2 linked regions of the Martelella mediterranea DSM 17316 genome follow. The protein of the gene in region 2 interacts with the protein of the main gene of each other region in a pairwise test. Links are inferred from orthologs where the notes say so. Each region holds a gene or a part of one and is shown on either strand. Other genes may lie near its edges.

Region 1 (5,154 bases), 1.3 Mb from region 2 along the record:
CTATTCGCTGAACAGCGTTTTGTTCATTGCCTTGGCCGCGGTGCTGTGCGGGGCCGAAACCTGTCAGGACATGGCCGACTTTGGCGTCTCCAAGCACAAGCTTTTGAAGGAGATCGTGCCTCTGCCTTACGGCACTCCCAGTCACGACGTTTTCTCGAATGTTTTCAGACATATCGACCCTGAGGCTTTCGAAACGGTCTTTGCACGCTTCGCGCAGGCTTTCGCAAAATCCATCAGCGGCGTCATCGCCATCGACGGCAAGGCCGTGCGCGGGGCCTACAAACGCGGCGACAAGGCCTCGCCCCTGCATCTGGTCAACATCTGGGCCGCCGACCAGCGCATGGTCATCGGCCAGCAGCTCGCGCCGGGCCGCAGTGAAGTCAAAGGCGTTCTGCAAGCTCTTTCATGCTTGTCGCTGGATGGCTGCATCGTCACGGCTGACGCGCTGCATTGCAGGGCAGACACAGCCTCTGCCATTCTCAAGACCGGCGCCGACTATGCGCTTGCACTCAAGGGCAACCAACCGGGCCTTCTCAACCGGGCGATCGCCCTGCTTGAAAAGGAAAGCAACCCCGACAGAGCCGAAAAGGCCGATGGCAAGGCCCATGACAGAACCGAAACCCGACGCGCCGTCATCGTCAAGGCGGAAGGAATGGATTTTCCCGGCGTCAAGGCGATCGCACGGCTTGAAAGCATCCGGGTGGAGCCCGATGGCCGGCAAACGCGTCACATCCGACATTTCCTGCTGTCCAGGTCAGTCAGCGCTACCGCCTTTCTGGACATCGCCAGAGCGCACTGGACGATCGAGAACCAACTGCACTGGGTGCTCGACGTCGCCTTCTGCGAAGACGCCGCCAGAAACCGAAAGGATCACGGGCCCCGGAACCTCTCGATCCTTCGCAAGCTCGCTCTCAACATCATCCGACACCACCCGGACAAGGCGTCCATCCGGCGCAAAATGAAAAAAGCCGGATGGGACGATACCTTCCTAATCTCAATGATCGCTCATATGCGATAGCCCTGCCTCAAGGGGGGAGATTATGGGCTGCGAGGCTGCTGCAAAACCGGACGCCTCAATGTACTGAGATTCGCGACAAGGTAACGTCGAAGTCTCCCTCCCGAAAATCCCTATTTCCCGCCGTAGACTTCCTTCGGATCGAAGGCCCTGTCATCGTCGATGCTGGTCAGCACGGCTTTGCCGCCCTCGATCGAGGCGGAGCGGTAGAAGCAGGAGCGGCGGCCGGTGTGGCAGGCGGCGGCGTGGCCGGTCATGGTCACCTTGATCAGAACCGCGTCCTGGTCGCAATCAGCAAGCACCGTCTCGACGCGCTGGAGATTGCCCGAAGTCTCGCCCTTCTTCCAGATCGCCTTGCGCGAGCGGCTGTAATAATGAGCAAAGCCGGTCTGAAGCGTCAGCGCCAGCGCCTCGGCATTCATATGGGCGAGCATCAGCACGGCGTTGTCGCGCGCGTCGGTGACCACGGCGGTGACGAGACCGTTTTCATCAAAACGCGGGGTGAAGACGCGCGATTCATCGAGCAGGGCCTTGTCCTGCGGCGGCTTTTCGAAATTCAGCATGGCTTTTCCCGTTTCCGGCGGTTTAAATAGACCCGGATCGGAACCTTGGCAATCGTGCGCTGCGGGCTTGTTGCGACAGCGCCGAAAACCCATCTTCCGTATGAAACATTGAAAAGACGCGCCGCAGGGTGACCGATGGACGATATCTATTCCGCGAAAATATTGCAGCATGCCGGCAATGTGACCCGGCTCGGCGTTCTCCCGGATGCCGACGCATCGGCCTCGGCGCATTCGCGGCTGTGCGGTTCGAAACTGACGGTCTATCTCAACCTCGCGGATGGTCGCGTCAGCGGTTTTTCCCACGAGTTGAAGGCATGTGCGCTCGGTCAGGCGTCATCCGCGATCATGGCCGAGACCATCATCGGCGCGACGCCGGCGGAAATCCGCGATGCTCGCGATAAGATGCGGGTCATGCTGAAGGAAGGCGGGGAGGGGCCGGACGGCCGCTTTGCCGAGATGCGCTGTCTCTTGCCGGTGAAGGATTATCCGGCCCGCCACGGTTCGGTGATGCTGACCTTCGAGGCCACCGTCAAGGCGCTCGATGCGCTGGAACGCGGCCCCGCTCTGGCCGAGGCCGTCGGGCGCGATGTGTAACGGGCATTCGCGCAATTACAGCGGGCCCTTTCCGAAGACGCCGGGCAGGCTTCTGGGAACCGGCCTCATCCGGCTCTACCAGCTCACCTTTTCAAGCCTGATCGGCCAGTCCTGCCGGCATCTGCCGACATGTTCGGAATATGGCTATGAGGCGATCGCCCGCCACGGTCTGTGGTCGGGCGGGTTTCTCACGCTCTTCAGGGTCGGGCGCTGCGGGCCGGGCGGCACGTCCGGCTTTGATCCCGTGCCGGAGAAGCTGGACCCGCGCTGGCACTGGTACACGCCGTGGCGATTCTATCGCGCCGGACGCCGTCATGCCTCCTGAAGCCGGGCGATCACCAGATAGCCGGGCGTCGGCTTACCGTTTTCCATCCGGACATTGATATCGGTAACCTCAACCGTTTCGAAGCCGGCGTTCTTCAGGCCAGTCTCGATATAGGCGAGGCTGTGGCCGAAGCGGTGATGCGGGCCGACGGCGTAGCCCGCCCCCTTCAGCCTTTCCTCCGGCAGGGTCTCGGCGGAAAAGGCGAAGATGCCGCCTGTTTCCATATTGGCGGCAGCGCCCTGAAACAGCGCGTCGAGTGTGCCGAGATAGGGCAGCACGTCGGCGGCGATCACCAGATCGAACGGCGTTTCGTCGCTTTCCTCGAGGAATTCTTCGACCTCGGCAACGAACAGGGTGTCGTAGAGACCCTTTTCATAGGCGATCTCGACCATGTTCTCGGAAATGTCGAGGCCGGTGATGTCGTCCGCCATGTCGCTGAGCGCGTCCGCGCCAAGGCCGGTGCCGCAGCCGAGATCCAGCATTCGCCGGAACGGGCCGAGCGCAAGCGCCTGAAACCGCTGGCGGATCGTCATCGGCACGCAATAGCCGAGTTGCTCCACCAGAATATCCTCGAAGTCATCGGCATGCTGGTCGAACAGGGTCTCGACATAGGCGCCGGGCGCCTTCAGCGGCGTATCGCCGAAGCCTGTGGCGGCAAGGCGCACCTCAGCGCCGCCATGGTCCTCGGGGTCGAGGGCCAGCACCTCGCGATAGGCCTCGGCGGCCTCGGCAAGCCTGCCTTCCTTTTCCAGCGCTAGTGCCCGGTTATAGGCCTTTGCCAGCTTCTTCTCGTCGATCTTCCGCGCCATCGCCTCAGCCTCATGTCTTTCGGCCTACGCTCTATGCCGGGTCGCGGGATGGCGCAACAGCCGATTTACAGCGAACCGAACCGTATTCGGGCCTGTTCCAGCTCTTCCGGCGTGTTGATGTTGAAGAACGGATCGCTATCGCCGGTTATTTCGAAATCCACGAACCGGTGCGGATGGCGCTCCAGAAAGCCCATCAGTCTTCTGTTGCCGTCGGCAAGCCAGGCGGCAAGGTCATCGGCAAGCAGGAGCGGCCAGAGCGCGAAAACGGGATGGACGCGGTCGTTCGAACGCGCGGCAATGATTTCGTTGGGGGTGGGGGCTGCTGCGGCTAGCCGGTCGACGAAATCCGCCGGGAAAAACGGCGTGTCGACGGCGATCGAGGCGATATGGGATGCCGACCCGCCCTCGAAATGGCGAAGCGCGGAAAGGATGCCGGAGAGCGGACCATTGTGCTCCCCGCCGCCATCGGTGACGATGGGGGCGCCTGCGAATTCCGCCATCGCCCCATCATGGCGGCTGATGACCACCGGTCCGCTTTGTGCGGAAAGACGGGCAAGGGCATGGGAAAGCAGCGTGCCATCGCCGAAGGCGAGCATCGCCTTGTCTTCGCCCATGCGCCGCGAGGCGCCGCCGGCGAGAATGACGGCCGGGATGCGGTCAGGTTTCGTCAATCGCGCAAAACCTCCTCTTCGGCGCGCGCCAGCAATCCCCCGCCCTGCGGGCCGCCGGGCTGGGTGGTTTCGCTGAGCGGCTCGATGCCCTTCTGGCGTTCGCGGTAGAACGAGTAAAGGCCCGCGCCGACGACGATCGCGCCGCCGATCAGCACGTTCACGCCCGGATAGGTCGCAAACATGATCATGCCGAGAATGGTCGACCACAACAGCCCGGTATAGCGGAACGGCGCGACATAGGAGATATCGGCCTTGCGCACGGCAAACACGATGAACTGGTAGCCGATCAGCAGAAAGCCCGCCGCAAGGACCAGCAGGCCGACGAGCGGCCAGCGCATCAAATCCCAGTCCTGTTCGATCGTGCCGAGCCCGGCGCCGCCGATGGTCAGCAGGGCCGAGGTCGACAGGGTGATCACGATCGCCGGCACATCGGTGCGGATCGCCTTGGTCAGAAGGTCGCGGGCGGTGGCGAAAAGCATGGCGATCACGACGTAGAGCGCGCCGCTCTCAAAGCCGGCGGGACCCGGCTTGATGATGATCATCACCCCGATAAAGCCGGCGATGATCGCGCTCCAGCGCCGCCAGCCGACGGGTTCGCCCATGAACAGCGCCGCGCCAAGGGTCACGGCGAGCGGCAGGCATTGCAGGATCGCCGCCGCATTGGCAAGCGGCATCGCCTTCAGCGCTTCGAGGTAGGCGATGGCGGCGATAAGCTCGCATGTGCTGCGGATCAGAACCCGCGGCTCGAACACGGCCCGTATGTGCGAAAACACGCCCGCCCGCCAGGCGATGATCAGTGCGATGACCATGACGATCAGGCCGCGGAAGAACATGATCTGCCCGACGCCGATCTCCTCGGTCAGCTTTTTCACGATCGCGTCGTTGATCGAAAAGCTGGCCATGCCCGCGATCATGAACAGCGCGCCGGAAAGATTTGAGGAAATACGCATCATTCGCCCATATTTTGATCATTCGGTTCATATCGCCGAACCGAGTCTGGGGGAAGACGCGTTGATGCTTTATATTTTCAGCCGCCGGTCATGCTCATGTGGCGGGCGACGGCGACGCGGGAGGTTTTCTCGTCGAGCTCGAAATTGTGCTCTTTCGGTTTGCGGGCGATGGCATTGTCAATGGCGTGGTGGAGTGCCGCGTCGTCACCCGGATTGTCGCGCAGCAC
Region 2 (7,778 bases):
ATCGTCTGATTCGATTCGAATTTGGCCCCGCCGGTAATGTTGAGCGTGCCCGTGCCCAGATTGCCGATCACCACGCTGTTGGCGCCGGTGCCATAGGTGCGCATCTCCGTTCCCGCGCCGTCGAGCGTGTAGGTTCCCTCACCGCTTGCCGCGTTGCCGATGGTGATCGCGCCGGTCTGCCCCTTGGCGCCGGACTGCATCGTCAGCGTGCCGGTGCCCGCGCCCCCGACCACGATCTGCTTGTCGAACTGGATCGCGCTGCCCGCGCCCTGAACGATGATGGTGCCGTTGCCGCCGGCGGACGCGCCGAGCGTGACCACCTCGCCGCTGACCGTGGCGTTGGAGGTGAGCTTGCCGGCGGCCGTGTCGCCCACGATGAAGTTGCTGATATATTCCGTGCCGCGGTCTGGAGTCAGCACCGGCGCATTGTTCAGCGTGTTGATGGTTACGTTGTCACCGGATTTCGGCGGAAGCGGCGGCTGGCTGCCGTCGACGGTCCAGTTCTCGGTCGCGTACCAGTCTGTGGAGGTCGCGCCCGTCCAGTTGAAATCGGCGGCCAGCCCCGGCGCGCTCCAGGCCACCAGAAGTGCCGAGGAACTCAGGAACAACGCTCTGGCAGCGCCCTGCCGAAATTTCAAACCACGCATTATCTACCCCTTGCGACGCGATCCGCTAATCCGGGGAATCGGCCGACTGTCCAAAACTGGGGTGATTCTGGTTGCAGGTCCTTAAGAACCTATTGCCATGCGTGCTTTTGCGAACATGCTTAATATTTATGGTTAATGAACGGTTATCATCCCCTGCCCGGCCGGCCATCGCATCTGCGGCTTCAATTCGGTTGCATCTTCGTCTATGAAGCGTCACAAAACCGAAGGACCGGCAAACAGGGACTGCACAAGAATGCTTGAGACACTGCGCAAAGGCGCCCAGACCTGGGTCGCGAAACTCCTCTTGATCCTGCTGATCATCTCCTTCGGCGTATGGGGGGCGTCGAGCGCGTTCCTGTCCGGCAATTCCGATGTGGTGCTGAAGGTCGGCGACAAGACAGTCTCGGCCAATGAGTATCGCCTCGCCTATCAGCGCCAGTTGAACAGCCTCAGCAACCAGTTCGGCCGGCGGCTGACCGGCGAGGAAGCCCGCATGATCGGCGTCGACCAGCAGGTCAATGCCCAGCTCGTTGCCGGCGCCGCGCTCGACCAGCTCGCCGACGACATGAATCTCGGCCTCTCAGAAGACCGGTTGGCAGAGATCATCGCCCAGGATCCCGCCTTCCAGAATGCCGACGGCCGTTTCGACCGCCAGCGCTTCAGCGCGCTGTTGCGCAATGTCGGCCTCAATGAGGATGACTATGTCGCCGAACGTTCCAAGGTCGCCGTGCGCTCCCAGGTCGTCGATGGCATCGCCGACGGCTTCGTCCCGCCCAAAGCCCTGGTGGATGCCATCAGCGAATACCGCAACCAGTCCCGCGGCGTCGATTACATCGTCCTCAACAACGCCTTCATCGAGCCGGTGAAATCGCCGGGCGACGAGGTGTTGAAGCCCTGGTTCGAGCAGCGCAAGGCCGCCTATCGCGCCCCGGAATACCGCAAGGTTTCCTATGTGGCGCTGCATCCCTCCGATATCGCCGATCCTGCTGCCATCACCGATGCCGCCGTGCGCGAGGATTACGATGCCCGGATTTCGAGCTTCACCACGCCGGAGGAGCGCCGCATTCAGCAGCTCACCTTCTCCGATCAGGCCGAAGCCGAACAGGCCGCCCAGGCGCTCGCGGATGGCACCAAGACCTTTGACCAGCTTATCAGCGAACAGGGCAAGACCACCGGCGACGTGACCCTCGGCATTTTCACCAAGGGCCAGTTTCCGGACGCCTCGATCGACGAGGCGGCCTTCGCCATCGAGAACGAGGGCGGCACCAGCGAAGTCGTCCAGGGCAATTTCGGCCCTGTGATCCTGCGCGTCACCGCGATCTCGCCCGAACAGGTCACGCCCTTCGACCAGGTCAAGGACCGGATCCGTCAGGAACTCGCCGAGCAGCAGGCAACGGACGATATCCTGAATGTCGAAAACCAGTATGAGGACCAGCGCGCCGGCGGTGCTTCGATGGCCGAAGCGGCCCAAAGCCTGGGCCTTGAGCCGGTGACCATCGACGCCATCGACGCCCAGGGCAACGATGAAAGCGGCACTCCCGTTGCCGATATTCCGCTAGGCACAGAACTCGTTGCTTCAGCCTTCGACAGCGATATCGGCGTCGAGAACCTGCCGCTCACGCTCAATGACGGCGGCGTCGTCTGGTACGAGGTCGTCGACATCACCCCCTCGCGCGACCGCGAATTTGACGAGGTTCGCAGCCAGGTGGAGGTCGACTGGGCGGCCGAGCAGCAGCGCGAGGCTCTTGCCGACAAGGCCAGCGAGTTGCAGGCCCGCGTCGAGGGCGGCGAGAGCCTGCAGCAGATTGCCGACGAGCTGGCGATCGACGTCAACAGCGTGACCTCCGTCACCCGCACCACGCAGAATGACGATCTCGGCCCGGAAGCCGTCGCCGCCGCCTTCAGCGGCCCGCTCGGCACCGTGGCCACCGCGCCGCGCGACAGCGGCACCGAACAGGTGGTGCTGAAGGTCGTGGCCGTCGTCAACCCGGTCGGCACGCTGGCCGCATCCGGCGACGACCAGGCGGTCAACGCCATAGCATCCTATGCCGGCGACGACATTCTCGACGAAATGATCAACAAGCTGCAGGGCGAATATGGCGTCACGATCAACCAGACGCTGGCCCAGCAGGCGATCAACCTCAGATAAGAAGAGCGAACTATGTCCGAGTTGAAGCCCTTCATCGCGAAAGTCGCAAGCGGCCAGTCGCTTTCCAGTGACGAAGCCCGCCAGGCCTTCGATCTGCTGATGTCGGGCGAGGCCACGCCCTCGCAGATCGGCGGCTTTCTGATGGCGCTGAGGGTCAAGGGCGAGACGGTCGACGAGATCGTCGGCGCCGTCTCGACCATGCGCGCCAAGATGACGCCCGTCAAAGCCCCGGCCGATGCCATCGATATCGTCGGCACCGGCGGCGATGGCGCGGGGACCTACAATATCTCCACGCTGGCGGCGATCATCACCGCCGGCGCCGGCGTCACCGTCGCCAAGCACGGCAACCGCGCGCTCAGTTCCCGCTCCGGCACCGCCGACAGCCTGTCGGAACTCGGCGTCGATCTCGATATCACGCCGGCCCTGATCGAGGCCTGCCTGGAAGAGGCCGGCATCGGCTTCATGTTCGCGCAGAAGCACCACGCCGCCATGCGCCATGTCGGTCCGTCGCGCGTGGAGCTCGGCACCCGCACGATCTTCAACCTGCTCGGCCCGCTCTCCAATCCCGCGGGCGTCAAACGCCAATTGCTCGGCGTGTTTGCCGCCGAATGGGTGCGCCCGCTCGCCGAGGTCCTGCGTGACCACGGATCGGAAAAGGTCTGGGTCGTCCACGGCCAGGGCCTCGACGAGATCACCACGACCGGCGAGACGCTGGTGGCCGAGCTTGCCGATGGCAAGGTTCGCGAATTCACGCTTTCGCCCTCCGATTTCGGCGTTCCACAAGCCGAACTCAGGGCGCTGCGCGGCGGCGATGGCAAGGTCAATGCGGCCGCGCTGCGCAAGGTGCTTGCCGGCGAAAAGAATGCCTATCGCGACATAGCGCTCTGCAATGCCGCCGCGGCCCTCGTTGTCGCCGGCAAGGCCGATACGATCTCCGACGGTATGGCGATTGCCACGGATGCGCTGGAAAGCGGCAAGGCGACGCTTGCGCTCGAGCGGCTGGTTGCCGTTTCAAACCGAAAGCCCGAACATGGAATCCGGCCATGACCGATATTCTGAAGAAGATCGAAGCCTACAAGCGCGAGGAAATTGCCGCCGCCAAGAGCACTGTGCCGCTCGATGAGCTGAAGGCCCGGATCCGCGACGTTGATCAACCGCGCGGTTTCGCCGATGCGCTTTTCGCCAAAAAGGCCGGAGGCGCATTCGGCCTGATCGCAGAAATCAAGAAGGCAAGCCCCTCCAAGGGGCTGATCCGCCCGGATTTCGATCCGCCGGCCTTCGCTGCGGCCTATGAAGAAGGCGGGGCGGCCTGCCTTTCGGTGCTGACCGATACGCCGAGCTTCCAGGGCGCGCCGGAATTTCTTGCCGCCGCCAAGGCGGCCTGCGCCCTTCCCGCGCTGCGCAAGGATTTCATGTTCGAGCCCTATCAGGTCTACGAGGCCCGCGCCTGGCAGGCCGATTGCATCCTGATCATCATGGCGAGCCTTTCCGATGACGAGGCCCGGCTCCTGGAGGAGACCGCCTTCGAACTCGGCATGGACGCGCTGATCGAGGTCCATGACGAGGCGGAATGCGAGCGGGCGCTGAAGCTCTCCTCGCCGCTGATCGGCATCAACAACCGCAATCTGCGCACTTTCGAGGTCTCGCTTGAGACCAGCGAAAGGCTCGTTCCGATGATCCCGGAGGACCGGCTGATCGTCGGCGAGAGCGGCATCTTCGTCCATGACGATTGCCTGCGGCTGAAAAAGGTCGGCATTTCAACCTTCCTCGTGGGCGAGAGCCTGATGCGCAAGAACGATATCGCCGCAGCCACCCGTGCGCTGCTGAAGGGCACAGCCGAGGCCGCGCCATGACCGACAAGCCCGCCGGCCTGACCCATATCGGCGAGACCGGCGAGGCCCGCATGGTCGATGTCGGCGCCAAGGCGGAGACAATCCGCTCCGCCACGGCGGAAGGCCATGTCCGGATGAAGCCGGAAACGCTCGCGCTGATCGAAAGCGGCAACGCCAAGAAGGGCGACGTGATCGCCACCGCCCGGCTGGCAGGGATCATGGGCGCGAAGCAGACCGCCAACCTCATCCCGCTCTGCCATCCGCTGATGCTGACGAAGATCGCCGTCGACATCGAAGCCGACACCGCGCTTCCGGGTCTGAGGGTCGTCGCCACTGCCTCGCTTTCCGGCCGGACCGGCGTCGAGATGGAGGCGCTGACCGCCGTTTCCATCGCCTGCCTCACGATCTACGACATGGCCAAGGCCGCCGATCGCGAAATGGAGATCGGCGCGATACGGCTGGTCGAGAAATCCGGCGGCGCGAGCGGCGACTTCAAGCGCGAAGGCTGAGCCATGGCCGATCCCCTGCTGAGCGTTGAAAGAGCCGGCGAGATCCTGCTGGAGCATGCTCCGCAGGTAAGCGACACGGAAACCATGGCGCTTGCCGATGCCAATAGGCGCGTACTTTGCGAGGATATCGCCTCCCGTATCACCCAGCCGCCCTTCGCGGCCTCCGCCATGGACGGCTATGCGGTGCGCGCGGGCGATATCGGGCCCGAAGGCGCGGAGCTTCAGGTCATCGGCGAGGTCGCCGCCGGCGCGATGCCGGACGCGCATGTGACCGCCGGAACCGCGATGCGGATTTTCACCGGCGCGCCGCTGCCACAAGGCGCCGATAGCGTGGTGATACAGGAAAATACCGAAAAGCGCGGCGATGCCGGCGTGTTCTTCAAGACTGCGGCCACCGTGGGCGACAATATCCGGTATGCCGGACAGGATTTTGCCGCAGGCGATATCCTGCTCAGCCGCGGCCGCACGCTTGACGCCCGCGCGCTTTCGCTTGCGGCAGCCGGCGGCCACGCTGTGCTTCCCGTCTTCCGCCGGCCGCGCGTCGCCGTGCTTGCCACCGGCAATGAACTGGTGCCGCCCGGCACGCTTCCAGGCCCCGGCCAGATTTCGGCCTCCGGCAGCGTCGCCATTGCCGCTCTTGCCCGCGACAATGGCGCGGATGTCATCGATCTCGGCATTGCCGGCGACAGCGAAGCGGCGATACGCGGGGCCGTGGAAAAAGCGGTCGAGGCGAAGGCCGATATTCTGGTGACGATCGGCGGCGCGTCGGTCGGCGATCACGACCTGATCCGCCCCACGCTTGCCGCCATGGGCATGGAACTCGATTTCTGGAAGATCGCGATGCGGCCGGGAAAGCCGCTGATGGTCGGCCGGCTAGGGGAAATGCGGGTGCTTGGCCTGCCCGGCAACCCGGTCTCGAGCTTCGTCTGCGCCCTGCTCTTTGCCGAGCCGCTCATCCGCCATGTCGGACACTTCCCGCCGCGCAACCGCGAGACCACGGCAATCGCCGCATCAGCGCTCGCCGACAACGGCCCGCGCCAGCACTATATGCGCGGCCGGTTTGATTGCGAAGGTCGCGTCGAGATGTTCGAGCGGCAGGATTCATCCCTGCAGGCCACCCTTGCCGAAGCGGATTGTCTGATCGTCCGCCCGCCCCACGCCAAGGCGGTTGAAGCGGGCGAGACTGTCAGGATCGTGAACCTCGGCTGAGCGATGCGCCGAGGAGCAGCCCCATCGGCCGCCCCTGAAAAAGAGGCAGAGAGCGGTCACGACTTCCTGGAAAACGGAGACCGCTCCAGCTGCCTCAGGCCGAACCCTTTTCCTGGGCAGCGGCCGCGAGCATGAACTCGTTCAATTTGGCATGAATCGTCTGCTCATCCATTTGGACGCCGGCGGCGGCGAAGTCCGCCATCAGCTTTCCCGTCAGGTCGGCATCGCCGGCCTCGATGAAATGGCTGGCCATCACTTCGCTGATATAGGCCTGGTCGCCTTCACGGTCCAAAAGTCCTGCCGCCCAGTTGGCCAGCATCCGGTTGCGCCGGGCGAGCGTGTTGAAATGCGCATGCTGTTCCGCCGTGTAGGCGGCCTCGTGGGCGCGCCCGCGGTCTGCAAAGATTCGATCTGCCATGTCGACCTCCCTGATAATCTTGTCCTCCTAAGATGGTATGTCTTTGCGCGATTGAGAAGAAAAAAACCGGCATTTGCTTCAAAATTTGCCCGCATGCGACAGTTTGTCGTCAGCAAAAGGTGCAAAACCGCAATTGCCTTGAAAAACACGTGGTTTTGATTGAGAAAGCGGCGCAAACTCGCTATTGCAGCGAAACTGATGATTTCAGCGCGCTTGGCGCGCCAACGTATACGAGACAGAGATGAGTCGTCGCCGCCGGGTTTATGAAGGCAAGGGTAAAGTCCTCTATGAGGGCCCCGAGCCCGGAACCCTGATCCAGTTCTTCAAGGACGACGCCAGCACCGAGCCGGGTGCGGGCGCCGACGTGATCGACGGAAAGGGTGTTCTGAACAACCGCATTTCGGAATATGTCTTCGGACATCTGAACGCGATCGGGATTCCCACCCATTTCATCCGCCGCCTGAACATGCGAGAACAACTCGTGCGCGAAGTCGAGATGATTCCGCTGATCGTCACCGTGCGCAATATTGCGGCAGGCTCGCTGTCGCGCCGTCTCGGCATCGAGGAGGGCGTTCCCCTGCCCCGCTCGATCGTCGAGTTCAGCCTGAATTCCGATGAGCTCGGCAATCCGCTGGTGACCGAGGAACACATCACCGCCTTCGGCTGGGCCTCGCCGCCGGAGCTCGACGACATGATGGCGCTGGCGATCAGGATCAACGACTTCCTGTCCGGCCTGTTTCTCGGCGCCGGCATGCAGCTCGTCGATTTCAAGATCGAATGCGGCCGCCTGTTCGAGGGCGACATGATGCGCATCATCCTTGCCGACGAGATTTCCCCTGATTCCTGTCGCCTGATGGATCTGGCGACCCGCCAACGCCTCGATTCGCGCGTCGAGGGCGGCGATGGCGTTGCAGTCAGCGCCTATTCCGAGGTCGCCCGCCGGCTCGGCATCATGAATGAGAACGAGCCGACGCGCGCCGCCGGCCCCGTCCTGGTCAAATAGAATTTTCGAAC

Evidence for each region. Proteins that work in one complex are often made in the same cells at the same time.
Region 1: the proteins of Mame_RS13790 (region 2) and mobA interact in binary tests that used the Escherichia coli proteins (3 or more experiments, as listed by UniProt). The link is inferred for Martelella mediterranea DSM 17316 from one-to-one orthologs.

The regions. Positions count from the first base shown.
Region 1 is NZ_CP020330.1:4,291,256-4,296,409, reverse strand. Bases 2,175-5,154 are described here. They hold mobA (molybdenum cofactor guanylyltransferase MobA), read right to left. Parts: upstream 3,978-5,154; coding sequence 3,372-3,977; downstream 2,175-3,371. Other genes in these bases: moaA (GTP 3',8-cyclase MoaA), read right to left, coding at 5,005-5,154; Mame_RS20075 (DMT family transporter), read right to left, coding at 3,974-4,927; Mame_RS20085 (methyltransferase domain-containing protein), read right to left, coding at 2,485-3,306; yidD (membrane protein insertion efficiency factor YidD), read left to right, coding at 2,175-2,497. In the rest of the region: Mame_RS20105 (ISAs1 family transposase), read left to right, coding at 1-1,018; hisI (phosphoribosyl-AMP cyclohydrolase), read right to left, coding at 1,129-1,578; Mame_RS20095 (iron-sulfur cluster assembly scaffold protein), read left to right, coding at 1,714-2,172; more of yidD, read left to right, coding at 2,165-2,174. UniProt on the Escherichia coli protein: Transfers a GMP moiety from GTP to Mo-molybdopterin (Mo-MPT) cofactor (Moco or molybdenum cofactor) to form Mo-molybdopterin guanine dinucleotide (Mo-MGD) cofactor.
Region 2 is NZ_CP020330.1:2,951,932-2,959,709, reverse strand. The notes cover bases 4,265-7,243. They hold Mame_RS13790 (molybdopterin molybdotransferase MoeA), read left to right. Parts: upstream 4,265-5,140; coding sequence 5,141-6,346; downstream 6,347-7,243. Other genes in these bases: Mame_RS13780 (phosphoribosylaminoimidazolesuccinocarboxamide synthase), read left to right, coding at 7,006-7,243; Mame_RS13785 (DUF1476 domain-containing protein), read right to left, coding at 6,441-6,764; moaC (cyclic pyranopterin monophosphate synthase MoaC), read left to right, coding at 4,646-5,137; trpC (indole-3-glycerol phosphate synthase TrpC), read left to right, coding at 4,265-4,649. Also shown: Mame_RS13815 (autotransporter domain-containing protein), read right to left, coding at 1-647; Mame_RS13810 (SurA N-terminal domain-containing protein), read left to right, coding at 901-2,796; trpD (anthranilate phosphoribosyltransferase), read left to right, coding at 2,809-3,843; more of trpC, read left to right, coding at 3,840-4,264; more of Mame_RS13780, read left to right, coding at 7,244-7,767. UniProt on the Escherichia coli protein: Catalyzes the insertion of molybdate into adenylated molybdopterin with the concomitant release of AMP.